3 regions of the Streptomyces sp. NPDC040432 genome follow, and region 1 is predicted to be linked to each of the others. Evidence: riboswitches for the same ligand, from Rfam matches in the RefSeq annotation. Region 1 holds a riboswitch; each other region holds the start of a gene.
The links. A riboswitch is a leader RNA that binds a small molecule or an ion and turns the genes downstream of it on or off. The one in region 1 is predicted to bind cyclic di-AMP.
Positions count from the first base shown of each region.

Region 1 (5,243 bases):
ACCTGATCCGGGCGAGCGACCACGGCGACCACCTCACCGAGGCCGAGGCCACGGCGATGGCGTTCATCCTCCTGTTCGCCGGCTTCGAGACGACCGTGAACCTCATCGGCAACGGCGTCCACTCCCTCTTCATGAACCCGGAGCAGCGCGCGCGCCTCCAGGCCTCCCTCGCGGCCGGCGAGAGCGGCCTGCTGGAGACCGGTGTCGAGGAACTCCTGCGCTACGACGGCCCGGTGGAGCTGGCGACCTGGCGGTTCGCGACCGTGCCGCTGACCCTCGGCGGTCAGGAGATCGCGGCCGGCGATCCGGTGCTGGTGGTCCTCGCGGCGGCGGACCGCGACCCCGAGCGGTTCGACGATCCGAACACCCTGGACCTGTCCCGCGGTGACAACCAGCACCTCGGATACGGCCACGGGATCCACTACTGCCTCGGCGCCCCGCTCGCCCGACTCGAAGGGCAGACGGCGCTCGCGACTTTGCTGACGCGTCTGCCGGATCTGGAACTTGCCATTCCCCCCACGGACCTGCGCTGGCGCGGCGGACTCATCATGCGTGGCCTGCGCACGCTTCCTGTTCGATTCACACCCCGAAACAACTGAGGCGCATTCCGACGCCGTCTGATCACACGTCAGTCACCGACCGAACTTGTGACAATCGTTCGAAGGCCGCTAGGTTCTGCCGTTACCCCGCCGTTATGCGAAAGGTGCAGCCTCATGCGTTCCGGGAACGGCCGCCACAGACGCCCCCGCCAGGTACCCGCCCTGGTCGTCACCGCCGGAGTCACCGGCTCCGCACTCGCCCTGCCCCTGCTCGCCGCGACGAACGCGAGCGCGGCCGACACGTCCACCTGGGACAAGGTGGCCGACTGCGAGAGCGACGGCAGTTGGAGCGCCAACTACGGCAGCGGTGAGTACGGCGGGCTCCAGTTCACCCAGGAGCAGTGGAGGAACGCGGGCGGACTCGCCTACGCGGAGCGCCCGGACCTCGCCAGCCGCTCCCAGCAGATAGCCGTCGGCGAGAAGGTGCTGGCCTCGCAGGGCCCCCAGGCGTGGCCGCTGTGCGCCGCCTCGGCCGGTCTGACCCAGCAGGGCCCGGCCGCCGCGGTGGATCCGGGTGACCCCCGGCCCGCCGGTCCGGTCACCCCCACGCCCGTCCGGCCCGAGGGTTCGGTGCCCGTCGCCGGCTCCGAGCCCGCCGTCGACTTCGGGGCGCCGACCCCGCAGCCGGGCCAGGAGGGCCCCGCCACCGGTCCGACCGGCCTGCCGGACTACCCGCTGGGCCCCACCAGTGGACTGCCCGTCATGCCCGACCCGGTCTCCCCGGCCCCGTCCACGGACCCCACGGTCCCGCCGACGACCGTGCCGCCGACGACGACCCCGCCGACCACGGCGCCCACCACCCCGGTGGACCCGACGGCCCCGGCCACCCCGACCGTTCCGGGCGACCCCACCGCCCCGGTGGACCCGACGGCCCCGGCCACCCCGACCACTCCGGGAGCCACGCCCACGGCCGTGCCCGCCGGTGTGGTCGACGGAGCGGGCAAGCACCGCGGTCCGGCCGCCGTGGAGGCGCCGGGCGCTTCTGACGCCGCGTCGAAGCCCTCGTACACCGTGAAGGCCGGCGACAGCCTCACCGCGATCGCCGACGCCAAGGGTCTCAAGGGTGGTTGGGGCGAGCTGTACGCGGCCAACGAGCAGGTCATCGGGAAGGACGCCGACCTCATCAAGCCGGGTCAGAACCTGGATCTAACCAAGGAATAGGGGCAGTTCGGCCACCCGGAAAGAGCTGAATGTCCGTTATCGGCAAATGAGACATGCGTCTCTTCCGATCAACTGGCGTGTCTCATTCCGGAACTTCCACAAACCCGCCCCTCACCTGCGTAAACGTACTTTTGAGGATGGCAAGTAGGCCGGTTTCTCCCTGATGTCGCGCGTTGAACATCAGGGGGAGACCTGTCTACCTTCTGAGTCGCTCGCCACCGCGAGCTCCTTCGACCGCATCGCCGAATCCTGCCGGCGGACGGGGGGAACAGTCGTCGCGCAAGCGCCGAAGGCAGGAGCGGGGGAACCAAGGTAGGCGCCGGGAAAGGCCGTTGGGAGACGGCTGTATACCGGCTTGGGGTTAAGCCACGTGCTCGACACGTGACCGGGCAACTCATCCGCCCGAACCCGACAGCTCACCTCGAAGGCGTCGGTGAGGAGAACTCCATGCTGCTTTCCGGCAAGGGCAAGCACCGTCGCGGCTCCAAGGCCGTCCGTATCGTCACGCTCGCCGGTGTCGCCGGTGTCGCCGTCGCGGCCCCGCTGATGGCCGCCGGTACCGCGAGCGCCGCGACCGTCTCCGAGTGGGACAAGGTCGCGCAGTGCGAGTCCGGTGGCAACTGGGCCATCAACACCGGCAACGGCTACTACGGCGGCCTGCAGTTCTCGGCCTCCACCTGGGCCGGCTACGGCGGCAAGGCGTACGCCGCCACCGCCAACCAGGCCAGCAAGTCCCAGCAGATAGCCATCGCCGAGAAGGTCCTCAAGGGTCAGGGCAAGGGCGCCTGGCCGCACTGCGGCAAGGGCCTGTCCAACGCCGCGTACAACGGCGGCGGCTCGACCACCACGCCCGCCAAGCCGAAGCCTGAGACGAAGCCGGCCAAGCCCGCCCCGGCGAAGCCCGCGAAGCCGGCCACGCCCGCCAAGCCGAGCACGCCGAAGGCCGAGCCGAAGCGCACCGAGGTCCCCGTCTCGCGCTCCGAGCGCGTCGAGACCCCGGCCGTCAAGCCGCAGGCCCCCAAGACCGAGGCCCCGGCCACCGGCAACGGTTCCTACGTCGTCAAGGCCGGCGACACCCTGGGCACCATCGCCCAGGCGAACGGCGTCAAGGGCGGCTGGGAGAAGCTCTTCCAGCTGAACAAGGACACCGTCAAGGACGCCGACCTGATCTTCCCGGGTCAGAAGCTGAAGCTCAGCTGAATTCCGGCATAACACCGCATCACCCGCGGTCCCCGCACGATGCCCACCGCCCGGCGCGTATCCCCTCACGCGCCGGGCGGCGGCATGTCCGGGGCCCGCTCCGACCGGCCCTTCGTGGACCGGAAGCCGTTTCTTCAAGAGACCTATGTCCTGGAACGGGGGCATTCAGCCCCTATTTCGTCCCAGGACCCGGGCGGTCGGCGGGCCCAGTGCCCGGAGCCGGTTAGGCTCTAGGCGGCAAGGCCATCCCACGGCCTGACACGCCACCGCACACCCAGCGTCACATCCCAGAAGGAGATGCTCGTGCCGTCCATCGACGTCGTCGTAGCCCGGGAAATCCTGGACTCCCGAGGCAACCCCACGGTCGAGGTCGAGGTGGGCCTCGACGATGGCAGCACCGGCCGTGCTGCAGTTCCGTCCGGCGCCTCCACCGGTGCATTCGAGGCCATCGAGCTGCGTGACGGTGACCCCAACCGTTACTTCGGCAAGGGTGTCGAGAAGGCCGTCCTCGCCGTCATCGAGCAGATCGGCCCGGAGCTCGTCGGCTACGACGCCACCGAGCAGCGCCTGATCGACCAGGCCATGTTCGACCTGGACGCCACCGAGAACAAGGGCTCCCTCGGCGCCAACGCCATCCTCGGCGTGTCCCTCGCCGTCGCGCACGCCGCGTCCGAGGCCTCGGACCTGCCGCTCTTCCGCTACCTCGGCGGCCCGAACGCGCACCTGCTGCCCGTTCCGATGATGAACATCCTCAACGGTGGGTCGCACGCCGACTCCAACGTGGACATCCAGGAGTTCATGATCGCCCCGATCGGCGCGGAGTCCTTCTCCGAGGCGCTGCGCTGGGGTGCCGAGGTCTACCACACCCTCAAGAAGGTCCTCCACACCAAGGGCCTCTCCACCGGCCTCGGTGACGAGGGCGGCTTCGCCCCGAACCTGGAGTCCAACCGCGCCGCGCTCGACCTCATCGTCGAGGCCATCAAGCAGGCCGGCTACGTCCCGGGCAAGGACATCGCGCTCGCGCTCGACGTCGCCGCGTCCGAGTTCTACAAGGACGGCAAGTACGAGTTCGAGGGCCAGTCCCGCTCGGCCGCCGAGATGACCGAGTACTACGAGGAGCTCGTCTCCGCGTACCCGATGGTCTCCATCGAGGACCCGCTGTACGAGGACGACTGGGCCGGCTGGAAGACCCTCACCGACAAGCTGGGCACCAAGGTCCAGATCGTCGGCGACGACCTCTTCGTCACCAACCCGGAGCGCCTGGCCCGCGGCATCGAGGAGGGCTCCGCCAACGCCCTGCTCGTGAAGGTGAACCAGATCGGTTCGCTGACCGAGACCCTCGACGCCGTCGAGATGGCCCAGCGCAACGGCTTCAAGTGCATGATGTCGCACCGCTCCGGCGAGACCGAGGACGTCACCATCGCCGACCTCGCCGTCGCCGTGAACTGCGGCCAGATCAAGACCGGCGCCCCGGCCCGCTCGGACCGCGTCGCCAAGTACAACCAGCTGCTGCGCATCGAGGAGATCCTCGACGACGCCGCCGTGTACGCGGGCCGCTCCGCCTTCCCGCGCTTCAAGGGCTAAGGGCCAATCAGCGCCTCGCGGCGCCGGCCTCCGTACGTCCCCGCACTCGGTCCCGTACCGTGTGCGGGGACGTATTGCGTAGCGCGCACTCAGGGGAGGCGGGACCATGACCGGGAACCGGGACCGGTTCTCCACCTTCTCGACCGCGACCAGGCTCAAGCAGCTCGGTGAGCGGACCGCCGCGCACGTCTACCGCTCGCAGTCGCGGCGCCACGTCCGCCGCAGCCGACTCACGGGCCGGGCCGCCCTGCTCGTCCTCGTCCTCTGTACCCTGGTCGTCGCCCTCGCGTACCCGATGCGCCAGTACGTTTCCCAGCGCTCGGAGATCGCGGACCAGCAACGGGCGGCGGTCGACGCGTACAAGCGCCTCGAACAGCTCCGTGACGAGAAGGCCCGCTGGCAGGACCCGGCCTACGCCGAGCAGCAGGCGCGCAAGCACCTGCACTTCCTGCGTCCGGGCGAGACCGGCTACATCATGAACGACCCCGGGGCCGAGGCCTCGGAGCGCCGCCGCGGCGGGGAGGCCGGTTCCGACCGGCCCTGGTACTCCAACGTCTGGGACGGGGTCGACAAGGCCGACCGTCCCGGCGACTGAACGCGTACCCGCCCGTCCCGCACCCACCACCCACGACACCGAAGAGACTTCCTCCAGGCATGCAGACGCCCCCGCCCCAGACCGACCGGACCGAGCCGACCGAC
Region 1 is NZ_JBVIVP010000005.1:20,205-25,447, reverse strand. It holds gene ACZ58N_RS12990 (cytochrome P450 family protein) at 1-599, shown strand, start outside; gene ACZ58N_RS12985 (transglycosylase family protein) at 714-1,760, shown strand; cyclic di-AMP (ydaO/yuaA leader) riboswitch at 2,035-2,205, shown strand; gene ACZ58N_RS12980 (transglycosylase family protein) at 2,208-2,960, shown strand; gene eno (phosphopyruvate hydratase) at 3,258-4,544, shown strand; gene ACZ58N_RS12970 (FtsB family cell division protein) at 4,651-5,139, shown strand; gene ACZ58N_RS12965 (DUF501 domain-containing protein) at 5,199-5,243, shown strand, end outside.

Region 2 (5,243 bases), 300 kb from region 1:
TGCTGGATGGCGCGGCGGTCGGTGACGGCGTAGATGCCGCCGGCGGCCTGGACCGTGAGCATGCGGATGCGCTGGAGGTTGCTGGTGACCTCCTTGAGCGCGCCCTCGGTGGTCTGCGCGAGGGAGATCGCGTCGTTGCTGTTGCGGGACGTCTGGACGGATCCGTTGATCTGCGTGGTCATCCGGTCGGAGATGGCGAGCCCGGCGGCGGCGTCCTTGGAGGAGTTGATGCGCTTGCCGGAGGCGAGCCGTTCGGCGGCGACCCCCATGGTGGAGCCCGTGATGTTCAGATAGTTCTGCGTGGTGAGCGACATGATGTTGGTGTTGAGCGTCAGCACGTGATCGTCCCCAGTCGGTGGTTTGTACGGGTGTCGGGCGGCGCGTGCCGCTACGGGGACGCCGGGGCGGCCACGTTCACGCCGTCCTGGGCGAGGACGAACCGCAGGAGGTCGATGTCGACCCAGCCGAGCGGTGAGACCGCATCGATGAAGACGGGCAGCGTGCGTGCCAGCTCCGCGACGACCTCGGCCCGCTCCAACCCACGCGCGGCGACGGCCTCCGCGATCTTCTCCTCGCCCAAGGCCGCGACCACCTGCTCCTCGGTGAGCGGTTCGTTGGGCCCAGAGCCGAGCCAGGACCCGCTCTGCGGCAGGGCCGCAGCCAGGGTCCGCACCTCGGCCACGATCTGCTCGGCCGCTGCCTCCTCCTCGGGGGTCAGGTTGGCGATCAGTGCGGCTGCCCGGAACGCCTCGATCGTCTCGGCGGGAATCGCGTCCACCAGCGCGGGGATCTCCTCGGCGAGCGAGGCCGCGACCTCCGCCTCCCCGACCTCCGCCAGCTCGGCGAGCGCCGATAGCATGCCCGTAGGAGCGACCGCGGTCACCTCCTCCGCGCTCAGCGGCTCGTTCGAGCCTCCTCCGACCCAGGAGTCGAACTTGCCCGCCGTCGCCGGCGCAGCGGCCAGGTTCGTCAGCAGCTGTCCCAGGACCGGGTCCACCGTGTTCTCGTTCATCGAACTCCCTCAGATCAATGATCTTGCGCTCGCGCGACGCTACCCAAGGGAGTCGTATCGGAACAGAAAGTAATCGGCCGCTTCGTGCCCCGTTCGGCCGGATCGACGCTCATCACCCACCTCGGTGACTCCGTCCCGCCGGACTCGCGAGGACACATGGACGGCCGGGGACACCCTGCCGGCCTCACGGTGCATCTACCGCACGCGAGCTGCTCAAGTACCAGGGCCGCACACCACCACAGCCGACGTGGCCCGATCAAGAGAACCACGGCACCAAACCCTGGCCACGTTCAACACCCGACGTCAAACGTCAAGCTGAGGGCCTGTCGTCAAAGTCCCGTCGTCGCCCGGAGGGCGGCCTCGCGGTGTCCGGTGCGGGAGTGCGTGCCGGACACCGCGAGGCAGACGGGAGTTCGACGACAGGTCCTAGAGGGGCAGCAGGTCGGGGCGCTTCGCGGCGACGTGGTCGCCGGAGGACTCGCCCCGCAGCCGGCGTCCGATCCACGGGACGAGGTGTTCCCGCGCCCACTGGATGTTGTCGCGGGTCACGTCCACCGAACCGCGCGGCGGCGTGGGCGGCCACGGCTGGTCGGGATCGGCCGGGATCCCGTAGCCCAGCACCTGCGCCGCGCGGAGCGCGACGCGGGTGTGGCCCTCGGGCGACAGGTGCAGCCGGTCGCCGTCCCAGGCCCGCCGGTCCTGCACCGAACGCAGCGACCAGAGGTCGAGCACCGGGCAGTCGTAGCGGTCGGCGATGGAGCGCACGTGCGCGCTGTACGTGGCGACCTTGCCCCGGAGGTGCCTCAGGACCGGTACGCCCCGGGTGTCGAAGCCGGTGGTGATCATGACGAGGCCCACGGCGCCCGTGAGGTCGGCCACGGCCGCCTCGAAGCGTTCCGCCACGTCGTCCGGGTCGCTGCCGGGGCGGATGATGTCGTTCCCGCCCGCGCAGAAGGTCACCAGGTCGGGTGCGAGGGCCCGGGCCCTCGGGACCTGGTCGGCCACGATCTGGTCGAGGAGCTTCCCCCGCACGGCCAGATTCGCGTACCGGAAGTCATGTTCGTCGCGCTGATCGGCGAGGAGCACGGCGAGGCGGTCCGCCCAGCCAAGATAGGAATCCCCGGGTCCCGGGTCTCCCACGCCTTCGGTGAAGCTGTCCCCGATCGCCGCGTACGAGCCGATGGTCTTGAGTGTCGTCGTCGTCGCTGCCACGGGAACACATCCTTCACCGTCGCAACCAACCTACGCCAACGTAATGAGGGGTTGACGGACCGTGATCTGTACCACGCGGGGGATAAGGAATAAGTACACGTGAGGCCGGGACCCCCCTCGGGTCCCGGCCTCACGCGTGTCCGTGTCCGACGGCGGGTGCCGTCAGAGGCTGACGCCCTTGGAGCGGAGGTAGGCCAGCGGGTCGATGTCCGAGCCGTAGGACGGACCCGTGCGGATCTCGAAGTGGAGGTGCGGGCCGGTCACGTTCCCGGTGGCGCCGGAGAGGCCCACGCGCTGGCCGCCGGTGACGGTCTGGCCGGCCGAGACGGACAGCGAGGAGAGGTGCGCGTACTGGGAGTACTTGCCGTCGGCGTGCTTGATGACGACCTCGTTGCCGTACGAGCCGCCCCAGCCCGCGGAGACCACGGTGCCGGCGCCGACGGCCTTGACGGTGGTTCCGGTGCTCGCCATGAAGTCGACGCCGGTGTGGTAACCGGAGGACCACATGCTGCCGCCCATGCGGTAGGCGGTGGAGACTCCGCCGGCGACCGGGGCCACGAATCCGCCGGCCTTGGAGGGGCTCGACGGGGTGGAGGGCGCGGCCTGGCCGGACCCGGCGGGCTTCTGCGCGGGCGCGGCCTTCCTGGGCGCCGCAGTCGGGGCGGAGGAACGCTCGTCGGAGGCCTCAGGTCGGCTGGAGGACCGCTCGGAGCGGTCGGAGCGGGCGCCGGAGTCCGACTCGGAGGCGGAGTTCGGGGTGGCGGCGCCGGGCGCCGGCTGCTTCTTGGCGGGGGCCGGCTCGCCCGCCGTGCCGGGGGCACCGAGGGTCAGCTTGAGGCCGGGGTGGATCAGGGAGGGGTCGTTCCCGACGGCGTCCCGGTTGTCGGCGTAGAGCTGCTCCCAGCCGCCGGTGATGTTCCGCTCGGCGGCGATCTTCGAGAGGTAGTCGCCGGACACCACCGTGTAGACCGCGGCGGGCGCGGTGGGTGTCGCGGTCGGCGTGACGACGACCGCCCTGGGCGCCGGCAGGGCCTGCGGCGCCTGCGCGGGTGCGGTGGCCGGGGCCGCCGCGGGGGTGGCGGCGTGGGCGCCCGCGGCTCCGATCAGCGGCAGCGCGAGGGCGGCGCCCCCGGTGCCGGCCACGGTGAGACCGCGGGATATGGAACTGGACTTCGGGCGGCGGTGCTTACCCTTACCGGGCATGGCGAATTCCTCTCCGTCGCCTGCGAGGTGAGCTGTCGGGTTCGGACTGGAGATGTCCGGCCGACCGCGTCCGGGACGCGTGCGGCTTCACCCCGAGCCGTCCCGGAGAAAGCTCCGGTCCGGCGGCCTACCTGGTTCCCCCGCTCCTGCCGCGCGCGTCGATGGTCGGGTGCGGTTCCCGGGCGGCGGCAGGATTAGGCTGTCCACCCGGATCGGTCGTGAAGGTAATCGAGTCGGCCCACGGGCAACAAGCCACGCATTCCCTGACGCAATCACAGGTTTGGGCGAGCGAGGGAATTCCGGTCACCCTGTGTCCATTCCGCACCAGCAACAACCGTCCTGGCGTGGGAATTCTGATTTCGCGAGCGGGCACGGACGGTCACCGTATGATCTGGCTCACGGAGCCTGGCGCGATCTCGCCTCTCCCCATGGCAAGTTGCTCTCAACCGGCGTAATTCGGACACCTCAGGACGATGCGGAGGACCACACGTGACCCAGCGGATAACCCCACCCCTTCCGCCGCTGCCCGAACCCGAACCGGAGCTGACGGGAGTGCGCAATTTCCGTGACGTGGGCGGCCTGCCGACCACCGACGGACGGAAGGTCAGGTACGGACGACTGTTCCGAAGCGGACATCTGGCGCATGCCACCGAAACCGGAGCACAGTTCCTCTCCTCGCTCGGCCTGCACACCGTCTTCGACTTCCGCAACCGCGCCGACCACGCCCTGGAGGGGCCGGACGTGGAACTCCCCGGTGTGCGCTACGTGAACATCCCGTTGTCCGACCCGGCCGCCGGGAAGGAGTTCTGGAAGATGGTCCGCGAGGGCGACCTGGCCCAGCTGCGCACCGCCCTCGGAGAGGGCCGGGCGGCCGAGCGCATGACCGCCTCGTACCGCACGATGATCCGCACCCGGACCGCCGAACACAGCCGGGTGGTGCACGCGCTGGCCGAGGACAGCGTGCCGGCTCTGATGCACTGCGCGGCGGGCAAGGACCGGGCCGGGCTGTCGATCGCGGTCACGCTGCTCGCGCTCGGCGTCGAACGGGACGCCATCGTCGCGGACTACCTGGAGTCGAACGCCCCGCACCGCCGCTACCGGATGCGCCGCACCACGGAGGCGGTCGAGCCCCGTCCGGCCGAGGTGGCGGAGCTGTTGGCCCCCCTCTTCGACGCGCGAGCCGCCTACCTGGAGGCGGCGTACGCCACCATCGAGGAGGAATGGGGCGAAGTGGACCGGTACCTCGCCGAGGGTCTCGGACTCGCACCCGAGACCCTGGTCCGGCTGCGGGACCGACTGCTGGAGGCGTAGGGCCTGTCGTCGAAGTCCCGTCGTCGCCCGGAGGCAGACGGGAGTTCGACGACAGGCCCTGGGGCCGGCGGGCCGTCAGCGGTTGCCGACGGCCTGCTTCACCAGTGTCCGCCCGAAGTCCCACATCAGCGAGCCCCCGCCGTGCGCCTCGTCCATGACCTCGCGGAAGGCCCCGACGAAGCGGTCCACGTCCCGTTCGTCGACGATCAGCGGCGGGATGAGCTTGATGACCTCCAGATGGTCCCCGGAGACCTGGGTGAGGATCCGGTGCTTGCGCAGCAGCGGCACCACGACCATCTGGGCGAACAGCCCCTTGCGTGCGGCCTGGAGCATCGCCCAGCGGCTGCGCAGGCCCAACGAGGACGGCCGGCCGAACTCGATGCCGATCATCAGCCCGCGCCCCCGCACCTCGTGCAGCAGCTCGTACTCGTCGACGAGCGCGGCGAGCCGACCGCGCAGCAGGTCGCCCATGGCACGGGCATTGGCCGTCACCTCCTCGTCCTCC
Region 2 is NZ_JBVIVP010000005.1:323,681-328,923, forward strand. It holds gene ACZ58N_RS14505 (flagellin N-terminal helical domain-containing protein) at 1-338, opposite strand, end outside; gene ACZ58N_RS14510 (YidB family protein) at 389-1,012, opposite strand; gene ACZ58N_RS14515 (SGNH/GDSL hydrolase family protein) at 1,439-2,224, opposite strand; gene ACZ58N_RS14520 (peptidoglycan DD-metalloendopeptidase family protein) at 2,387-3,427, opposite strand; cyclic di-AMP (ydaO/yuaA leader) riboswitch at 3,432-3,598, opposite strand; gene ACZ58N_RS14525 (tyrosine-protein phosphatase) at 3,929-4,738, shown strand; gene ACZ58N_RS14530 (aspartate aminotransferase family protein) at 4,814-5,243, opposite strand, start outside.
Region 2: linked by a shared signal. The riboswitch ahead of ACZ58N_RS14520 (peptidoglycan DD-metalloendopeptidase family protein) and the one ahead of ACZ58N_RS12980 (transglycosylase family protein) in region 1 are both predicted to bind cyclic di-AMP.

Region 3 (5,243 bases), on a different contig from region 1:
TGTCCGGCCACCTTTGTATACGGCCCGTGTTAATGCCGGGCGCTCGACATGTTTACGGCAGGTTGCGGAGTCCTCACCCGCGGCCGGTGCGCATCGGTCGCGCGCGCCGCGTGCTGCGCGGTCAGCGCCCGGGCCCGGTCGGCGTCCCCGCGCGCCACCGCGTCCACGATGGCGCCGTGTTCGGCCCAGGCCTCGACGGGGCGCACGGGCGCCTCCACCGTGTACATCCAGGAGATCTTGCGCCGGGTCTGGGTCAGCAGCGCGATCAGGCCCGGGCTGCCGGACGCCTGGGCCAGCGTCTCGTGGAACCAGGCCCCGAGGTCGCGCAGATCCTCCCCCTGGCCCCTGCGGGCCCGCTCCTGCCCGAGCCGGACCAGCCCGCGCAGTACCTTCAGATGGCCCTCCGTGCGCCGGTGGGCGGCCCTGGAGGCCGCCAGGGGCTCCAGGAGCGTCCGTAGCTCCAGGAGGTCGGCCGCCTCCTGCTCGGTGGGCTCGGCCACGCAGGCACCCGCATGGCGCCGGGTGGTGACGAACCCCTCGGACTCCAGGGTGCGCAGCGCCTCGCGGACCGGGACGCGGGAGACCCCGTACCGGCGGGCGAGGACCTCCTCGGTGAGTCGGCCGCCCGGCCCGAAGAAGCCGGAGACGATATCGTCGCGGATCGCTGTGCATACCGCGTGCGCGGGAATACGCAAGACCGGACCTCCGCTTGAATTCGGTTGCCGGCGCCGTCGCCGGAATCGTGACCGTGTCGCGACTCTATTGCAACACGCGAATATTTCCGAGGACGGCCGGAAATCCGAAACATTCCGCGGATCCGGGGAGGGAACCCGGACGGGGAGGGCGGGGCGGCGACACCGGTGCGGCCGGGACGGCGAAAACGCGGGAACCCCGACAGCCCGAGGGCCCGAAAACGCGGACGACCCCGGCTCGGTGAGCCGGGGTCGTCCGTGAAGACCGGTGGTGCGGTACCGCTCGGGTCAGAGGTTCACGCCGTGCGAGCGCAGGTACGCCAGCGGGTTGATGTCCGAGCCGTACTGCGGGCTGGTGCGCGCCTCGAAGTGCAGGTGCACGCCGCTGGAGTTGCCGGTGGTGCCGGCGAGGCCGATCTGCTGGCCCGGGGCGACCTGCTGGCCGGCGGACACGCTGAGCGAGTCCATGTGGCCGTACTGCGTGTAGGTGCCGTCGTTGTGCTTGATGATCACGTTGTTGCCGTACGCGCCGCCCCAGCCGGCCTCGACGACCGTACCGGCGCCGACCGCGCGGACCGAGGTGCCGAGGGAGGCGTGGAAGTCGATGCCGGTGTGGCTGCCGGAGGACCACATGGCGCCGCCCGCACCGTAGGAGGTGCTGACGTAGGAGCCCGCGATCGGCGAGACGTAGGTGTTGAGGCGCTTGCGCTCCTCCTCGCGGGCGACGCGCTCGGCGGTCTCCCGCTCGGACTTGGCCTTGGCCTCGGCGGCCTCGGCGACGCGCTTGGCCTCGGCGGCACGCTGCTTGGCGTCGGCCTCGGCCTGGGCCTGGGCGGTGACGGCGTCGGCGGCGCTCTGCTGGAGATCGGCCTGGGCCACGATGTCGCCCTGGAGGTCGTTCGCGACGACCGCCGGGTTCTGGCCGGTGTCCTCCATGGAGGGGCCCGAGTTGTCCGCAGCGAAGGCCGGGGCTGCGATGGTGCCGACCACGCCCGTGGTGGCGAGGGCGGCTATACCGGCGTAGCCGGCGGTCTTGCGGCTCAGACGGCTGGAGCCGCGGTGCTTGCCGGAGCCGGTGGGACGACTGCCAAACGCCATGAAGGGGGTGATCCTTTCCTTCCCTCTCGCCTACCGGGTTAGCTGACGGGTTCGGAGCAGGAAGGTCTCCTACGGGCCTCCTCTTGCGAGGCGGTCCGATTCACCCCAGGGACTGTGGGTCCCCGGCTCCCCAGGCTCGCGCCTGACGGGGACTCGGCGATCACTGTTCGGTGCCGCGGATGCGGCGGGCACAACTGACGAACAGCAGGGCCGACGCTAGGCGGATCATCAGTGGATCGCCAAACACACGAGCGCTTTTGTTGCGTACGCCACACCGCATACGAGCAACCAAACCACTAAACGGACAAAAGGGGCCCTGACGGATAATCCATCAGAGCCCCTCGGGAAACGGTCGGTTACCGGTCGAGCGGCGGTCGCCCGCCACTCGACACCCGTTCAACCACCGGTCAGTTGGTGACGACCGTTACGGCGCCGATTCCCAGTGCCCGTACGGGCTCCTCGATCTGAGCCGCGTCGCCCACGAGCACCGTCACCAGACGGTCCACCGGGAAGGCCCGCACCACCGCCGAAGTCGCCTCCGCCGTACCGGTTTCCGCCAGCCGGGCGTACAGCCGGGCCTGGTAGTCGTCCGGCAGTTCCTGCTCGACCTGATCGGCCAGCGTGCCCGCCACGGAGGACGCCGTCTCGAACTTCAGCGGGGCCACCCCCACCAGGTTCTGCACCGCCACATCGCGCTCGGCGTCCGTCAGTCCGCCCTCCGCGAGGGTGCGCAGCACCTTCCAGAGGTCCTCCAGCGCCGGGCCGGTGTTCGGGGTGTCCACCGAGCCGCTGATGGCGAGCATCGAGGCGCCCTTGCCGTCGGCGGTGGAACGCAGCACCTGACCGAAGGCGCGCACGCCGTACGTGTACCCCTTCTCCTCGCGCAGCACCTTGTCCAGGCGCGAGGTGAGCGTGCCGCCGAGGCAGTACGTACCGAGCACCTGCGGGGCCCACACCAGGTCGTGGCGGTCCGCGCCGATCCGGCCGATGAGCAACTGCGTCTGGACCGCACCGGGCCGGTCGACGATGACCACCCGGCCCGTGTCGTCGGCCGTCACCGGGGGCACCGGGCGGGCCTCGGCGGTGTTGCCGCTCCAACTGCCCAGGGTGTCGGCCAGGACGGCGTCCAGGTCGATCCCGGTCAGGTCGCCGACGACCACCGCGGTGGCGGTGGCGGGGCGCACGTGGGCCTCGTAGAAGGCACGGACGGCCGCGGAGTCGATGCGGGCCACCGTCTCCTCGGTGCCCTGGCGCGGCCGGGACATGCGCAGGGAGGCCGGGAAGAGCTCCTTGGAGAGCTGCTTGGCCGCGCGGCGCTGCGGGTTGGCGAGCTCGTGCGGGATCTCGTCGAGCCGGTTGCGCACCAGCCGGTCGACCTCGGTGTCGGCGAAGGCGGGCGCCCGCAGCGCCTCGGCGAGCAGACCCATCGCCTTCTGCAGGCGGGAGGCCGGAACCTCCAGGGAGACCCGCAGGCCGGGGTGGTCGGCGTGTGCGTCGAGCGTGGCGCCACAGCGCTCCAGCTCGGCGGCGAACTCCTCGGCGGAGTGCTTGTCGGTGCCTTCCGACAGGGCGCGGGCCATGATCGTGGCCACCCCGTCGAGGCCCTCGGGCTCCGCGTCCAGCGGGGCCGCGAGGTTGACCTCGACGGCGACCACCTGCTGGCCCGGACGGTGGCAACGCAGCACGGTCAGGCCGTTGGGCAGCGCGCCGCGCTCGGGGGCCGGAAAGGCCCACGGGGTGGCGTCGCCGGGCTGCGGCTGCGGGTGGAAGGTCATCGTGACGGCTGCGGTGTCGCTCACTGCTCCGCCCCTTCGTTCGCGTCGGTGTCGTCGGTGGCGTCGGCGTCGGACCCGGCCGACGGTTCGTAGACCAGGACCGCCCGGTTGTCGGGGCGCAGTCGGGCCGCGGCCACGGCCTGCACCTCCTCGGCGGTGACGTCCAGGACGCGCTTGACGGCGGTCAGGGCCAGCTGCGGGTCACCGAACAGCACCGCGAAGCGGCACAGTTCGTCGGCCCGGCCGGCCACCGTGCTCAGCCGGTCCAGCCATTCGCGCTCCAGCTGCGCCTGGGCGCGCTCCATCTCCTCGGCCGTGGGGCCCTCGGCGGCGAACCGCGCGAGCTCCTCGTCGACGGCGGCCTCGATGGCGGGCACCTCGACTCCGCTGGAGGTCTTGACGTCCAGCCAGCCCAGCGAGGGCGCCCCGGCCAGGCGCAGCAGGCCGAAACCGGCGGCGACGGCGCTCTGGTCGCGGCGTACCAGCCGGTTGTGCAGGCGGGAGGACTCCCCGCCGCCCAGCACGGTCAGCGCCACGTCGGCGGCGTCGCACTCGCGGGTGCCGTCGTGCGGGAGACGGTAGGCGGCCATCAGCGCGCGCGCCGGAACCTCCTCGACGATCTCCTCGCGGAGCTGCCCGCCCATGACCTCGGGCAACGAGCCGTCACGCGGCGGCTGCTTGCCGTCGTGCGACGGAATGCTGCCGAAGTACTTCTCGACCCAGGCGAGGGTGCGCTCGGGGTCGATGTCGCCGACCACCGACAGCACGGCGTTGTTGGGCGCGTAGTAGGTACGGAAGAACGCGCGCGCGTCCTCCAGGGACGCGGCGTCCAGGTCGGCCATCGAGCCGATCGGGGTGTGGTGGTACGGGTGGCCCTCGGGGTACGCGAGGGCCGTCAGCTTCTCGAACGCGGTCCCGTAGGGCACGTTGTCGTAGCGCTGGCGGCGCTCGTTCTTGACGACGTCGCGCTGGTTCTCCATGGACTCGTCGTCCAGGGCTGCCAGCAGCGAGCCCATCCGGTCCGCCTCCAGCCACAGCGCGAGTTCCAGCTGATGGGCCGGCATGGTCTCGAAGTAGTTGGTGCGCTCGAAGCTGGTGGTCCCGTTCAGGGAGCCCCCGGCGCCCTGAACGAGCTCGAAGTGTCCGTTGCCCGGTACGCTCGCCGAACCCTGGAACATCAGGTGCTCGAAAAGGTGAGCCAGGCCGGTCCGCCCCTTGACTTCGTGGCGCGAGCCGACGTCGTACCAGAGGCAGACGGCGGCGACCGGGGTGAGGTGGTCCTCGGACAGCACCACGCGCAGGCCGTTGGCCAGCCGGTGCTCGGTCGCTGTCAGGCCGCCGGAGCCGGCCTGAGCTGTGGCCGTGTGACCCATGGGCATGTGGTCCCTTCGATCGCGATGCAGAGATTTCTGTCAGACCTGCCACTGTATGCAAGCGCGTCGGCCCCCGGAGAAGTTCCCGGGTGCAGCCGGCGGACTCCGTCCGGGGGACCCCCGGGGTCGGAGTCGGCATTGTCGGCGCCCCGGGCCACAATGGTCCGCGTCGCCCCTGCCGGACCGCCCGGCCGGAACCCGTAAGTCCAGGTACACCCCGTACACCCGATTCTTGGTTAAGGAGCCGCGCAGCGATGGCCCGCCGCAGCACGAAGACCCCGCCGCCGGAGGATTTCGAGGAGAAG
Region 3 is NZ_JBVIVP010000020.1:127,989-133,231, reverse strand. It holds gene ACZ58N_RS30415 (GntR family transcriptional regulator) at 30-695, opposite strand; gene ACZ58N_RS30410 (M23 family metallopeptidase) at 981-1,790, opposite strand; cyclic di-AMP (ydaO/yuaA leader) riboswitch at 1,803-1,959, opposite strand; gene ACZ58N_RS30405 (M16 family metallopeptidase) at 2,198-3,565, opposite strand; gene ACZ58N_RS30400 (M16 family metallopeptidase) at 3,586-4,938, opposite strand; gene ACZ58N_RS30395 (DNA gyrase/topoisomerase IV subunit A) at 5,193-5,243, shown strand, end outside.
Region 3: linked by a shared signal. The riboswitch ahead of ACZ58N_RS30410 (M23 family metallopeptidase) and the one ahead of ACZ58N_RS12980 (transglycosylase family protein) in region 1 are both predicted to bind cyclic di-AMP.